2 regions of the Kocuria himachalensis genome follow, and region 2 is predicted to be linked to the other one. Evidence: riboswitches for the same ligand, from Rfam matches in the RefSeq annotation. Region 2 holds a riboswitch; the other holds the start of a gene.
The links. Region 2 has a riboswitch for cyclic di-AMP ahead of ACYVM4_RS11365 (C40 family peptidase). Riboswitches for the same ligand answer to the same signal wherever they lie in the genome.
Positions count from the first base shown of each region.

Region 1: it holds a riboswitch for cyclic di-AMP, as region 2 does, so the genes downstream of both, ACYVM4_RS05195 (NlpC/P60 family protein) here and ACYVM4_RS11365 (C40 family peptidase) in region 2, are expected to answer to the same signal.

Region 1 is NZ_BAAGPL010000007.1:29,920-37,370, forward strand. Features, by position in the region: gene ACYVM4_RS05165 (ATP-binding protein) at 1-463, opposite strand, end outside; gene ACYVM4_RS05170 (hypothetical protein) at 485-997, opposite strand; gene ACYVM4_RS05175 (hypothetical protein) at 1,020-1,364, opposite strand; gene ACYVM4_RS05180 (conjugal transfer protein) at 1,417-2,391, opposite strand; gene ACYVM4_RS05185 (hypothetical protein) at 2,409-4,055, opposite strand; gene ACYVM4_RS05190 (hypothetical protein) at 4,240-4,374, opposite strand; gene ACYVM4_RS05195 (NlpC/P60 family protein) at 4,510-5,010, opposite strand; cyclic di-AMP (ydaO/yuaA leader) riboswitch at 5,016-5,202, opposite strand; partial or broken gene ACYVM4_RS05200 (DNA alkylation repair protein) at 5,618-6,214, shown strand; gene ACYVM4_RS05205 (Glu/Leu/Phe/Val family dehydrogenase) at 6,452-7,451, shown strand, end outside.
Region 2 is NZ_BAAGPL010000016.1:122,123-129,573, forward strand. Features, by position in the region: gene ACYVM4_RS11355 (hypothetical protein) at 1-116, opposite strand, end outside; gene ACYVM4_RS11360 (NlpC/P60 family protein) at 248-1,138, opposite strand; gene ACYVM4_RS11365 (C40 family peptidase) at 1,410-2,066, opposite strand; cyclic di-AMP (ydaO/yuaA leader) riboswitch at 2,072-2,222, opposite strand; gene ACYVM4_RS11370 (metal-dependent transcriptional regulator) at 2,648-3,334, opposite strand; gene serC (phosphoserine transaminase) at 3,570-4,709, shown strand; gene ACYVM4_RS11380 (MFS transporter) at 4,706-5,926, opposite strand; gene ACYVM4_RS11385 (DUF3027 domain-containing protein) at 5,980-6,534, opposite strand; gene ACYVM4_RS11390 (cold-shock protein) at 6,615-6,998, opposite strand; gene ACYVM4_RS11395 (hypothetical protein) at 7,153-7,410, shown strand; partial or broken gene ACYVM4_RS11400 (hypothetical protein) at 7,414-7,451, shown strand, end outside.

The DNA.
Region 1 (7,451 bases), on a different contig from region 2:
TATTGAAGGCCCGCTCCGCCGGCGGTCTGATCGGAAGCCGGGCGATCTCCGAGACGGTCAGGTCGAAGGAGCGGCGGAAGTTGCTCCACAGCTCGTTCGGGGTCTTGTAGGAGAGCGGGGTGATGAGGAAGTACAGCCGCTCACCCGACGGGTTCTCGGACAGGTCCTGATAGGTCAGGCTGCACTCCTCCAACCACTGCTGAGAGGGGCGCTCGACGTCCTGGAGCATCTTGCCCATCAGGGTGTCGGGAGAGCTGCTGGTGACGAGCCCGAGCAGCATCACCTCTCCGGTCAGCGCCTGAAAGAGGTCCTGGTGCTTGGCGCGCACGGACTCTTTCTGCGCGATGGTGCCGAGACCGTAGGCCTGCCCGTCCAGCTGCCAGATCCCGTAGGCCACGCCGTCGCGGGTGACGAAGACGTTTTCGCGCATCCAGCGGATGGGCTGGCGGATGGTGTCGGCCATGAGAGCGCTCCTTGCGATTCTTCAGCGCGCGGTGGTCATGTCGGCCGTCAGCCGATCCAACCCGCAATTGATCGGCATCTGCCGGACGGTCGGCGCGTTCCGGTCGTCCCGTGTCGCATCTTTGACCGTGGTGTCGTCGGACGGGATCTTGTTCGCCGGTCTTGCCTTGGTTCTCGAGTAGGAGGTGGGAATTCCCCGGCCGCGGTACTTGCCTGTCCGCGGCCGCGACATCAGGGTGATGCAGCAGTTGATGAGATTGATGATCGACCGGCGTGAGCGAGGGAGCTTGCCGACCCCGTAGGTGATGCCGATGGCTGCGGCGGCGATGTACAGAACATCGGCGATCGTCCCCTGGCTCCAGATCGGGCGGGTGATGAATCCGGTCACCAGGACCATGATCCCGACGACGAACTGCGTCACGGTGTAGGGCCCCCCGGGAATCGCCTCACCCGTGGGGGTCACACCGATGAGTTGCTGGAACTTGCGCGCCGCGGTGTAGAACTTCCCGGTCTGCACGTGATCATGGGTGCTCATGAGGTCGCTTCCCGTTCAGTTCTCATGCCCTGGCCAGGACAGCGGCCGGAGCACAGGCAACCACCTGACCGGTGGCAACGCTGGTCCCCGTGGCGGTGGTCTCCTGCTGGGCCGCTCCGGCGAAGAACATGATCAGGGCGGGCAGCGCGGCGATGAGACCGCCGATGACGACACCCATGATGACGGACCCGACGTTCTTGCCCCGCCAGGCGATGATGATGGCCACGAGCAGCCCGAGCACGATCAGTATGCCCTGAATGGCTGTCTGGGTCTGAGCGGTCTTGTCGTTGACCCAGTCGAAAAGACCGGTGGCCTGGATCGAGGCCGTGGCCTGAACCACGTGCACGGTGGCGGCGGAAGTAAACACGGGGGTGCTCCTCGGGGGTCGTCTTCGGTGTGTCAGTCGGTTGCTCAGTTGCTCAGTTGCTCAGTGCCGGGGCGGAGTTGAGCGACTGGACTTCCCAGCGCCCGTCCCGGACGTTCATGCCCAGCACGTACTGGGCGGGCTTGGTGGTTTCATCCCGGGTGAGATCGACGTTGACCAGCAGTTCGGCTGTTCGACCATCAGCCGGGTCGGAATCCGCAATCTCCTCGGTCGATGTCAAGGTTCTCACCGTGGCCCGGGTCCAGTAGGCGGGGGTGATGGCAGTGATGGTCGATTCCGGGGAGACGACTCGGGTCACATCGCCCTGTCCGGTGAGGTATGCCGTCATGAAGTCGTCCACTGTGGCCTGCAAGTCCCTGTCCACCACGCGGCCGGGATATCCGAGCTCGGGGGAGGACCCGATGGCGGGCATCGAGACCGGCGTCGGCAGTCCGACGGGAGCCAACGTGTCCCCGTCAGCCTGCACGGCGACCTGATACCAGTATGGCGTCCAGGAGGTCACCTCTTCCCCGTCCTCGTCCTTGGTGGTCTCGATGGAGGCGGAGACGACCACGGTTGTCATGTCCCCCGGCGCATCCTCCACGCTCGCCACGGTCAGATCGCGGTAGCTGATGGGGCTTCGGCCCCGGAGCCCCGCCCCGGCTTCCGGGCTGAACTCGTCGAGTGCGGCGTGATCATCGCTGGTGGCCGTCAACCAGGCTGACAGGTAAGCCTGCGCCAGGGCGCCGGCCTCCTGTTGCTGGGTGCTCACGCCAGGAGCGGCAACCGGTTGGGCTGCGGGGGCGGGCCGGATGAAGGCCAGGACACCGCACAGTGAGCCCAGGCCCATGAGGACGATGAGGCCGTAGACCAACCACTTCCCCGCGGCCGAGGCACCGGACTGGATGACGGTTCCGTCGCCGGTCGTGCTCCGGGGCCGCCGCTCCTGCCTCGATCCACGACGCGCATCCACGGTGGACGAACCCGCTGTGGGCAGTCTTCTCTTGAGGGGGTTGATTTTCTCTGTCATTGCGGGGGGTTCCTTTGTCACTGCAGCCTGTGCGATGCCTGCCGCGATGCCTCGGCGATCTCGACCTGGTCGGATGCGAGCGCCTGGTTCTCAACGTCCCATAAGATTTGGCGAAGCTCATCCGCTATGCGGGACCGGTGTCGGTCTGCCCATTGCGCACATGTCCGCAAGGGCGCGTCCACCAGCTCGCAGGCGTCGAGTATTCGCTGAGGATCACTGCTCCCGGTCAAGGTGGCAACGATCCACTCGATATCGGTGTCAAGCCGGCCAATCCTCCACTCGACCTCATTGCGGAAGATCTCCGGCAACGTGTCCTTGATCTTCTTTGCCGTGCGTGTCCGTCGCGTGCGTGCGGCGGGACCCTCGCTTTCCTCATCCGGCCAGAGTGCTCTGCTCGTCGTGATGGCATCTGCGGCTGAACCATTGAGGTGCAGATAGGCCACCGTTTCAGCGGGCTTACCGCCGGCTACGGCACCGACCGCACTGTAGATCTGCGGCCTGCCCAACAGCGCGAGGGTGAACCTGGGGGCCTGCTCCTGAGCCGATGGGGCCGAAGTTGCGGGCTCCGGCGCCGGGATGGGCGCCCCCGACATCCCGTTCTCCACCAGGCTACTCTCGTGCTCGGGAATCACGCTTTCCCGATCCAGCATGGCTTCGAGTTCCTCCACGCTGATGCTCGTGGACCCAGCCGGCTTGTCGGCGTCGCCTGCGGGAAGGAAGTTCCGCACCGTGAGGTTTTCGACGGCTTCAGCCGCAGATTCGGCTTCCTGCCGGCGCTTGTGCCACGTGATGTCCATCGCCGCGTAAAGACCGTCTCCTTCCGCAACGAGATGGGGCCAGATCTTCAATCCGTTCGGGCCGGCATTGACGATGGTTGCCCCGCCGTCCTCGTCCTCGGAAATGAACATCGCCTGCTCGGTGACGACAGTGTCGGTCATCAGCCCCACGTTCTCGGATCGAATACGGTCGTAGGCCTCGATGGTGGCAGGGCCGGATCCCATGACGTAGATGGTGGCTGATGTCCCGTGCAGTTCCCCCGGGGTGATCTGCTCCATTGATTCTACGAGGTGGAAACGGGATTCATCGTGGTACGGGGTGAGGAAGCTGACCAGCTTGGGGCCCAGCTCCCGGTAGCCGACCAGCCAGATGTGCTGGTTCCTGGCCCACGGCTCAGTGGCCTGCTCCATGACCTGACCAACCATGATGGCGGTGGTAAAACGGGCCAGACCGACAGAGCCGAGCACTTCCCAGCGGTTGGTGTTCACCAGCACTTTGGCCCCGGCCACCGAGTTTCCGATGGCGGTCAGTGCTGCGGTCTGCTGCCCGTAGACGGTGCCGGTCGACAGCGCGAGCGCATCGGTGTGGGCGATGGCCCAATGGTCCTTGTATTCCTCGGAGACAGGATAGAAGGGTTCGTCCAGGTGCACCTCCTCGCCGAAGGAAAGGGTGACCTCGTGCTCCTTGATCTGTCCCATTTCGACGATGGGCAGTTCGGGTCGGTCCCCGAAATAGAACGCCACCTTTTCCATCGCGTCCAGACCGGTACCAACAGGCGTGTGGCTGATCTGATTGGTGGAAGACGGGATGATTCGACGGCGCCGATGAGTCCTGATGCCCTCCTGAAGAATCCACTGGTCGATTTTTTCTTCGCGGCTGTTGTCCATTTCCCCTCCACCTCGACATATTGGTGCTCAGAGGTTCCGCCGATCGGCGAAACCTCCGAGGACGAATCCGCAGCGAAGCTGAGAGCACGAAGGCAGCGAAGCCGAGGTCAACCGTACCGCGACGTGCGTCAACGCGCAGGAGGACCCCGCGCCTTCGTGAACCAAAACCCGGACGGCTTGCTCATCATCGACGAGGGCAGAGGCCGTGCGTTGGGTCGAAGTCCGACCACTGGCCGGCAACCGCCGAAAGCTCGTCGCACAGATCGAGGACCGTCTGCGGGTCGTCGTCGATGGGCAGGATGTCGATCTCCGTGGACATCGTGGCCTGTTCGGGCAGCTGGTCCTCGTGGACGTGGACCGGCCCCTCACGATGTCCTGGGATATCCCTTCAGGGGATTGGGGTGTGCGGTTTCCGTCGGGACGGAAACCGCACTCCCTGCTCACGTGCGTGGGGTCAGCGCACGCGGATGTAGACGGGGCCGGAGCCGACGTTGACGGTCTGGATGACCGTTTGGTTGCCGTTCCAGCCGCCGTGGACGGCCTTGCCGCCGCCGATGTACACCGCGATGTGGGCGAAGCCCATGCCGCCGTTGGCGTAGTAGACCAGGTCACCGGGCTGGGCCTGGGAGGCGGAGACCTGGGTGCCGAGCTTCAGGTAGGAGGCCGGCCACCCGTGGTGGTTGATCCCGGCCGCGCGCAGGGACTTGGTGACCAGGGCGGTGCAGTCCTGGCCCACGCCCAGCTGGTTCTTGGCCGCGGCGGCGATGGTCGCGGCCTTGTCGGACTGGGACTGGATGCTGACGAGCTGCTGGGGGGCCGCGGCGGAGGCGGCCTGGGCCGGGGCCACGCTGCTGAGCGCCAAGGCGCCGCCGGCGACCGCCAGGATCGCGGTGCGTCCGAGGCGGAACGAGCTCTGGGCGCGGTGGCGGGGCGTGCGGGACTGGAAAATGGGCATGAGTGTTGTCCTCCCTCTTGCCTGCGAGGTGAGCTGTCGGATGCGGGTGGGAGACACCCGGTCGTCAGGATGGGGGCCCTGACGACTTAACCCCTAGGTCCCGGGGGAGGGACCGTTCATGGTTCCCCCGCTTCTGCCGAGCGATGTTTTCTGGGGGCCCCGGGCACCGGCAGAATTCGGCGATGTGCACAGGGATACCGATCGGTGAGGCGACCGGCACGGAGAGAACACTAACCGAAGAATAACGGGAAAGTCTCGTTTTGATCACGGGCGTGTCTCGGTTTCTCTTCCGGCTCAGCATCCCACCTTCGTAGCCAGACGACGTGGCTCGGTGAGGGGCGCTGACCAAGATCCTCGGGGAGGCTCAAGTCAAGACGAAAGTGCTCTTGACCTGGGGCTCCGTGCAGGTCGTGTCGGCGGGTGAGCACCATCTTGCTCTGCAGCGGGAGGTCCGGTGGTGACACTTGGGTCATGGCGCGGCAATTCACCGGGAAAGCTTTACCAATTCCTTGATTATCGACGGGAGGGGTTTTGTCCCTCCGGGTGGAAAGGATGACTTTTGGTGCGCCCTATGGTCCGGTCATGAATTCACAAAAAGAAAGCTCTCGAGCGGCACGGCGACGACCACGGCGTGAACCTCACCCAGCTGCGGGCGGTTGCGAAGCGGCTGAAGACGCAGCAGGACCTCGCGCTCGCGCTCTGGGAGACCGGCGACACCGCGGCGAGACTGCTAACGCTGCTGATCTGCCGCCCGAAGGCGTTCGAGCGGGACGAGCTGGACGCCATGGTGCGCGAGACGCGCGCCCCCAAGGTGTACGACTGGTTCGTGAACTACGTGGTGAAGAAGAGCCTGCACGCCGAGGACCTGCGCGTGGCGTGGCTGGCCGATCCGGATCCCGTCGTCGCGAGCGCCGGGTGGGCGCTGACCGCCGACCGCGTGGTGAAGAAGCCCGAGGGTCTCGACCTCGCCGGCCTGCTCGACGTCATCGAGGCGCAGATAAAGGCCGCCCCGAAGCGCCTGCAGTGGGCGATGAACACCTGCCTGGCGCAGATCGGGATCGAGCACGCGGAGCACCGGGCCCGTGCCGTCGAGATCGGAGAGCGCCTGGAGGTGCTCAAGGACTATCCGACGCCGCCGAACTGCACGTCCCCGTTCGCCCCCGCCTGGATCGCCGAGATCGTGCGCCGACGGGACGATCGGTAGGAGGGGCGCCGGCGCTCGTGCCGTGACTCACCGGAGTGCGGGGCTGTCCGGAGCGGCCGGGAGTCGCCAGGTGCCGGCCGGAGTCCCATAAGCGATCCTGATGATTCATGCGCAGGATTCATCGCTGTTGTTGACGCTTCCAAGGACTCACACTGGTGTTGTGCACGTCACACTCCGCAGGGCGGAGTCTTTCGTGCCGCGACCTCCCCTTCACTGCCTTCAGGAGAACCTGCCGCCATGACCACCGACGTGTCATCCCTGCCCGGGATCGGTATCACCTCCCACACCGTGGGCCCACTGGTCGATGCCCAGGCGCAGCTGGCCTCCGCCGTGGCCACCCTGGACTACGAGCCCGGTCTGCAGGCCCTGCTGGCGAGCCCGCGGCGGGAGATGACCGTGAGCATCCCGCTGCGCCGTGACGACGGCTCGGTGGAGGTGCTGACCGGCCACCGGGTCCAGCACAACGTCTCCCGGGGCCCGGCCAAGGGCGGGGTGCGCTACAGCCCGCAGGTCGACCTCGACGAGGTCCGTGCCCTGGCGATGTGGATGACCTGGAAGTGCGCCCTGATCGACGTCCCCTACGGCGGGGCCAAGGGCGGCATCACCGTGGACCCCCGCCGCTACTCCCGTCCCGAGATCGAACGGCTGACCCGCCGCTACACCTCCGAGATCCTGCCGATCATCGGCCCGGACAAGGACATCCCCGCCCCGGACATCGGCACGGACGAGCAAACCATGGCCTGGATGATGGACACCTTCTCGGTCTCCTCCGGCTACACCGTGCCCGGGGTGGTCACCGGCAAGCCGGTGAGCCTCGGCGGGTCCCTGGGGCGCGCCTCGGCGACCTCGGCCGGGGTGGTGCACATCGCGCTGGCCGCCCTTGAGCACGTCGGCATCACCGCGGCGCGGGCCACCGCGGCGGTGCAGGGCTTCGGGAAGGTGGGCGCCGACGCCGCCCTGTTCCTCACCGAGGCCGGGGTGAAGGTCGTGTCCGTCTCCGACCAGTACGGAGCGGTCCACCGGGCTGACGGCCTGGACATCCGCGCCCTGCAGGAGCACGTGGCCGTCATCGGCTCCGTCGTCGGCTTCCCGGGGGCCGAGACGATCCCCGGCGAACAGCTGCTGGCCCTCGAGGTGGACCTCCTGGTGCCCGCGGCGGTGGAAGGGGTGCTCACCGGCGCCAACGCCCACGAGGTCCGGGCCCGGGTCGTCGTCGAGGGCGCCAACGGCCCCACCA
Region 2 (7,451 bases):
GCGACGACGAAACCGGCCACGACGCCGGGCACGGCGCCGGCGATCATGCCGTAGGCCATGTAGGCGAACTCGCGATCGAGGCTCGTGCGGGCGTTGCGGCTGAAGTCGGTGGACATGGGCCCATTCTATCGGCCGCCCACAGGGCGCCGTGGCGGCCGGCGCGGTGGACGCCGGGACGACAGCGGGTGCGCGGTTCCCGTCTGGCCGACCAGGAACCGCGCACCCGAAGCGGTGCTCTCGCGTGCGGTCAGCGCACGCGGACGAAGACGGGGCCGGAGCCCACGTTGACGCCGGAGATGGCGGTGGTGCCGCCGTTCCAGCCGCCGTGGACGGCCTTGCCGCCACCGATGTAGACCGCGATGTGGGCCGCGCCCATGCCGCCGTCGGCGTAGTAGACGAGGTCACCGGGCTGCGCCTGGCCGGCGGAGACCTGCGAGCCGAGGCTCAGGTAGGAGGCCGGCCAGCCGTGGTGGTTGATGCCGGCAGCGCGCAGGGCGTTCGTGACGAGCGCGGTGCAGTCCTGGCCCACACCGAGCTGACCCATGGCGGCGGAGGAGATGGTCGCGCCCTTGCCGGAGGCCGAGCTCTGCGGGCTGACGGTGCGCTCAGCGGCCGGAGCGGCCTGCACGGCGGGCTTGGGGGCGGGCGCCGCGACGGGCTTCGGGGCCGGGGCCGCCTGGACGACGGGCTTCGGGGCGGGCGCCGCGGCGGGCTGGGGGGCGGGAGCGGCGGCGGGCTTCGGGGCCGGAGCGGCCTGCACGACCGGCTTCGGGGCCGGAGCGGCCACCGGGGCCGGGGCCGCCACCGCGGGCGTCGCGACGACCGGGGCGTCGACCTTCTGCTCGGTCTTCCTCTCGGTCTTCCTCTCGGTCTTCTTCTCCGCCTTCTTGTCGTCCCGCGCCTCCGCCTTCGTCACGTGGGCGACCGGCTCGAGGGACACGGTGGGCGCCGCAGTGGGAGTGGCGGCGGCGACGGCGGACAGCGGGGCGTCGGCGGAGGCGTCCTGGGCCGGGGAGGCCTGCACGGAGACGGTGGTGGCGAGGGCCAGACCGGAGAAGGCCGCCACGGCGGCCACGGTGCGGGCCTTGCCGGAGAGGAGCGAACCGATGCCGTTCGAGGGGGTCAGGTCACGAGTCATGAGGAGTTCAGGCGACTTTCTTTCGGAGCCGGGCCTGCCGGAGGGCGCGGTGACAGCACGGATCACCCCGGGCGGTGCGCGGGGTGAACCGGTGTCCGGCAGGAGTGCGTTCCGGGATCGGGAACGCAGGGCCGGGCGAGCGGAGGAGTGGGGGCGCCGTCCGTGCGGACAGCAGGCAGCACCGAGAACCGGGAGAGCGGGCCTCGGCGCGTGAGGGGGGTGATCACGGGCCGCCCGCGGCGAACGGGGTCGTCGCGGGCGGCGGACCGGATCAGAAGGTGTAGTAGCCGTCCAGCTGCATGGCGTTGACGGAGTGGACCTGGGTGCCCTGGGCCGGGTTGAGGGCGGAGATCATCTTGCCGCCGCCGATGTAGATGCCCACGTGGGCGCCGCCGTTCTGGGAGACGAGGTCGCCGGGCTGCGGGTTGGCGGTGGGGGTGCCCGCCGCGAACTGGGACCACGTGGTGCGGGGCAGGTCGATGCCGTTCTGGGCGAAGACCCACTGGGTGAAGCCGGAGCAGTCCCAGGCGCCGTAGGCGGTGCCGCCGTAGACGTAGCCCGCGCCCTGCGCCGACATCGCGGTGCCCACGAGGCCGCCGGAGGAGGCCGGGGCGATCTCGGTGGTGGCGGTGGACTGCGGGGTCACGCTCGAGGTGGCGGCGGTCTGCTGCGGGGCCGGGGCCTCGTAGGCGGGAGCGGCGGGCTGCGCGGCGACCGGAGCCTGGTAGGTGTACGAGGAGTACTGGGCCAGCGAGGCCGGGGCCGAGTAGGCCGCGCCGGTCTCGACGGGGGCCTGGGCGAAGGCCTGGGCCGGAGCCACGGAGCCGATCATCGCGGCGCCGGCAGCGGCGGCGATGGTGGTGTTGCGCACGGCGTGCGAGGTGGTCTCGGCACGGTGGCGGGCAGCGTTCAGCTTGAAAAGCGACATGGTTGAGTTCCTCCCTTTGCCTACGAGGTGAGCTGTCGGATTCGGGTGGGAGACACCCGGCCGCAGAACGCACGCGCTCTGAACGACTTAACCCCAAGGACCCGGATCACCGGGACCGAAATTGGTTCCCCCGCTTCTGCCAAGCAGTTTCTGTGTAGAGGCCACGGGCACCGGCAGAATTCGGCGATGTGCTCCGAGGGCGCCGATCCGACCAGTGATCGGCACGGGTTGAACAGTACATGACAGATTACGGAAGTGTCACGTTTTGATCACGGCCGATAACGACCGCACAACACCACGAGTCTCAATACCAGCTCATTGATCCAGGAGAGCTTACGAGTTCTCGAGTGTGACGAGCTGTGCAGGGCGTTCGGGGACCCCAGGAACCCGCGCCCCACCAGGGCGTCTCCGAGCCCGAAGCCCCGGTCGGGCCGTACTGGCGAAAAGTACCTTGTGAACGTCCACACACTTCGAACGAGCTGCTCGCCGGAGCGCTCCGAGGACACCCCGCAGGCCTTCTCCGGGGCCGCCTCCCGGACGTGGCCGCCCTGCGGACGTCACCGGGGGCGTCCGCCGGTCCCTCAGGGGGCGAGGACGCGGATGGCCGCGGCGGTGCGCAGGTCGACCTCCGCGGACCGCCCGGTGGCCGCCACCTCGATGCGCACGATCTGACCGTCCACCCGGGCCCGGACCTCCGCCCCGGTGAGCACTCCCACGTCGCTCAGCACGCCCAGGAGGTCGGCGTCCGCCTGGACCACCTCCGGCAGCAGCGCCACGGTGCGCGGCCCGTCCGGGTCGCGGCGGGCGGCGTCGAGCAGGGAGGGGTGCGCCGCGGCGGGGCTCTCCTCGACGCCGAGGGCGGCCAGACCCGGGATCGGCGTGCCGTACGGCGAGTACCGGGGGCTGTGCAGCAGGTCCATCAGCCGCCGCTCGACCTGCTCGCTCATCACGTGCTCCCACCGGCACGCCTCGTCGTGCACCTGGGCCAGGTCCAGGCCGATGACGTCGGCGAGCAGCCGCTCCGCCAGCCGGTGCTTGCGCATCACCTGCACGGCCCGCTCCCGGCCCGCCGGGGTGAGCAACAACGACCGGTCCTGGCCCACCGTCAGCAGCCCGTCCCGCTCCATCCTGGACACCGTCTGCGAGACCGTGGGCCCGGAGTGGTCGAGGCGCTCGACGATCCGCGCCCGCATCGGCGTGATCCCCTCCTCCTCGAGCTCGAGGACGGTCCGCAGGTACATCTCCGTGGTGTCGATCAGGTCGCTCATGCCTCAGTCATCCTTCGTCCGGCCGTCCGGGCCCGGGGATCCCGCCCGGTCCGGTCTTCCCGCCCGAGCTTAGTGCGAGAGCCCAGCGGCGGCCCGAACGGGAGGTGGCACCCGGGGAGTCCGCGCCCGCCGGTGGGGCAGAATGGGCCGAGGCGCGCACGGCGCGAGCGCCCCTTCGAGTCGGTCGCGCCCGCCGCACGCCACCCGCCGCACGTCACCCACGAGGGAGCGCCCGTTGCCCGCACACGTCACCATCCCCCAGCACCTGCTGCCCGCCGACGGCCGGTTCGGTGCCGGGCCCTCGAAGATCCGCCCTGCGCAGGTCGAGGCCGTCGCCCGCGCCGGGGCGGGCCTGCTCGGCACCTCACACCGCCAGGCGCCGGTGCAGGAGCTCGTGGGCTCGGTGCGCGAGGGCCTCGCGCAGTTCCTCGGCCTCCCCGAGGGCCACGAGGTGCTCCTGGGCCTGGGCGGTGCCACCGCCTTCTGGGACGCCGCCACCCTCGGGCTCGTCGAGCGGAAGGCCCAGCACCAGGTGTTCGGGGAGTTCGGGGCAAAGTTCGCCCAGGCCACCGACGGCGCCCCGTTCCTGGCGGCCTCCTCGATCGTGGAGGCCTCCCCCGGAACCCGCCCCGAGGCCCGGGCCGAGGAGGGCGTGGACGTCTACGCGTGGCCCCAGAACGAGACCTCCACCGGGGTCGCCGCCCCCGTGGCCCGGCCCGCCGGGATCGCGGACGACGCTCTGGTGCTGGTGGACGCGACCTCGGCCGCGGGCGGGATGGCCGCGGAGGTGGCCGCGACGGACGTCTACTACTTCTCCCCGCAGAAGAACTTCGGCTCGGACGGCGGGCTGTGGCTGGGCGCGTTCTCCCCCGCCGCGATCGAGAGGATCGAGCGGATCGGCGCCTCCGGGCGGTGGATCCCGGACTTCCTGCGGCTCACCACGGCGCTGGAGAACTCCCGCAGGAACCAGACCTACAACACCCCGGCGCTGGCCACCCTCGTGCTGCTCGACGAGCAGGTCCGCTGGCTCAACGACCAGGGCGGCATGGCGTGGGCCGCGGCCCGCACGAAGGCCTCCTCGGACCTGGTCTACGCGTGGGCCGAGGCCTCGTCCTTCGCGGCGCCGTTCGTGGCCCGCCCGGAGGACCGCTCCACCGTGATCACCACCGTGGACTTCGACGACACCGTGGACGCGGCCGGCGTCGCGGCGGTCCTGCGCACCCACGGGGTGGTCGACGTCGAGCCCTACCGCAAGCTCGGGCGCAACCAGCTGCGGATCGCCACGTTCGTCTCCATCGAGCCGGACGACGTCGCCCGGCTGCTGGCCTGCGTGGACCACGTCGTCGAGCAGCTCCGCGGACGGCCCGCCCGCTAGCCGGACTCCTCGACGGCTGTGCGCTCCGCGCGCAGCCGGAGCCAGACGACGAAGCCGACCAGGGCTCCGCCGAGTCCCGCCGCCACGGCCACCCCCATGCCCCAGCGCGCGCCGAGGGCGTCGGTGATCCAGCCGACGACCGGCGCCCCGATCGGGGTGCCCCCCATGAAGATGGCCATGTAGAGGCTCATGACCCGTCCGCGCATCACGGGCGAGGTGGTGGACTGCACGTACGCGTTGGCGGTGGTCATGATGGTCAGCGAGGACAGTCCGCAGGGGACCAGCCACAGCGCGAACAGCGGGAGGGTGGGTGCCGTCGCCGCTCCCAGGCAGCTGAGGGCGAAGACGGCGCTGCCCCCGTAGACGTAGCGCAGCCGGGCGCTGCGGCGCCGGGCCGAGAGCAGGGCCCCCGCCACCGTGCCGACCGCGAGCACCGAGTTGAGCAGCCCGAAGGTCTCCGGGCCCCGGCCGAACTCGGGACCGGCCATGGCGGCCAGGAACACCGCGAAGTTCAGCCCGAAGGTGCCGATGAGGAAGATGGTGACCAGCACCGCCACGATGTCCGGGCGGCTGCCCACGTAGGCCAGTCCTTCCCGGATCTGGCCCCGTCCCCGGCCGGAGCGCGGCATTCCGCGCAGCTCGTCCGTGCGGATCGCGAGGACGGCCGCGAGCATGGCACCGAAGGTCAGCGTGTTGAGGAGGAACACCCAGCCCGACCCGATCGAGGCCACGAGCACGCCGGCCACGGCGGGCCCGATCATCCGGGCGGTGTTGAACGAGGTCGCGTTCAGGGCCACGGCGTTGGAGAGGTAGGCGTCGTCGACCATCTCGGAGACGAAGGTCTGCCGCACGGGGGCGTCGAGCGTGGAGACGACACCCAGGGCGAGGGCGAAGCCGTAGACGTGCCACAGGGTGGCCGCGTCGGCCAGGACCAGCGCCCCGAGGCCGGCCGCCAGCACCGCCATGGCCGTCTGCGTCCACAGCAGCAGGCGCCGCCGGTCGAGGCGGTCCGCGAGCACGCCGGCCCAGGGCGCGAGGAAGAGCTGGGGCAGGAACTGCAGGGCCGTCACCACGCCCATGGCGGTGGCGTCGTGGTCCGAGAGCTCGTCGAAGACGAGCCACGACTGGGCCGTGCGCTGCATCCACGTCCCGATGTTGGACACGAGCGCACCCAGGAACCACAGCCGGTAGTTGCGGAACCGGAAGGACCGGAACATCCCGCGCGCGGGCTCCGGGGCGTCGTCCGTCCTCGCGGCCCCCGGCGGAGCGGTCAGGACCCCTCGCCCTCCTGCGGCGCGACGGGCCCGTCCTCGGCCGCGGGACGGTCGGCGGGAACCGGCTCGCCGCCGGATGCGCCGCCGGAGCCCTCGGGTCCGCCGGCCGCGGCGTGCTCCGCGGCCTCGTCCTCGGCCCGGTCCTGCTCCTCCTGGGCCTTCTCCTCAGGGCTCACGCGGGCGGACCACGGGACCCACTCGGGCGCCAGCAGCGCGTCCTCCCCGGGGAGCAGGCCGACCTCGCAGACCGTCACCGCCTTGCTGCGCGGGGCGCGGGCCAGGCTCGCGAACCAGTTCCAGCCCTGGTACCCGGGCAGCGTGCACTCGAAGAGGTGGACGACCAGCCGGTCCTCCTCCACCGTCACGCGGTGACCGGCACCGATCTGCCAGGGCTCCGCGATCTGCTCCACCCCGGCGCGGGCCGTGGCGACGTCGGCCACGAGCAGGGGGTCCTGCTTCGGGGCCCGCCGGCGGCGGGGTGCCGCTGCCGCCGGCTCGGGCGACGGGGGCACGGCCTCGGCGGGCGCGTCCTGGACGGTCTCCTCGGTCACTGCTGGTCTCCCTCGTGGTGGGTGCCGGTGGGTGCCGGCGGTGGGTGCTCGGGATCGGTGGTCGGACGGGCGCGGCGGCCTCAGACGTCCAGGTTGTCGGCCACCGTGCGCAGGATCGCGGCGATCTTCTTCCCGTGCGCGGAGTCCGGGTAGCGGCCCCGGTGCAGCCCGTTGGACATCTCGTCCAGGAGCTTGATGAGGTCTTCCGTGATGACCGCCATCTCGTCGGCGGGCTTCCGGACGTTCTTCGCGACCGACGGGGTCCGGTCGAGGATCCGGGCGGAGAGCGCCTGCGCCCCGCGCCGCCCCTGCGCCACCCCGAACTCCATCCGTGTGCCCGGCTTCACCGTGGTGGCACCGGAGGGCAGCGCGGAGGAGGGCAGGAACACTTCCTGGCCGTCGTCGGCCGCCAGGAACCCGAAGCCCTTCTTCGCATCGAACCACTTGACCTTGCCGGTGGGCACGCTGTCTCCCTCGTCCTCGTGTTCGTGGAGGGGTGGCCCGTCGGTCGCTGCCGCCGGGCCACCCTGTGGAACCTCCCATTCTAGCCCTGCTCCGCGGGTGGCGACCGCCGGGGCGCGGTCACCGGCACACCGTCCCGCTCGGTATTCTGGAGTCATGCCTGCTTCCGACGACCGTGCGGCCGCGCCCGTGCACCGCACTGCCCGACGCCCGGGGATCGACGTCCTCGGCGTCTGCGCGGTCGTGCTCGGCCTGGTCTGCGCCGTGTGCCTCGCCCTGCTGCTCGTGCTCAAGGCCGTCGGCGCGGACCCCTGGGACGGGCTCACGGCCGTTCCGTGGTTCGCGTTCCCCGTGGCCTTCCTGCTGTTCTGCGCGGTCCTCGTGCGCTCCCTGCTGCGCCGCCGCCGGGCCTGACCCGTGCTCCCGGACGGGCTGCTCCGGGATCTCGCGTCCCG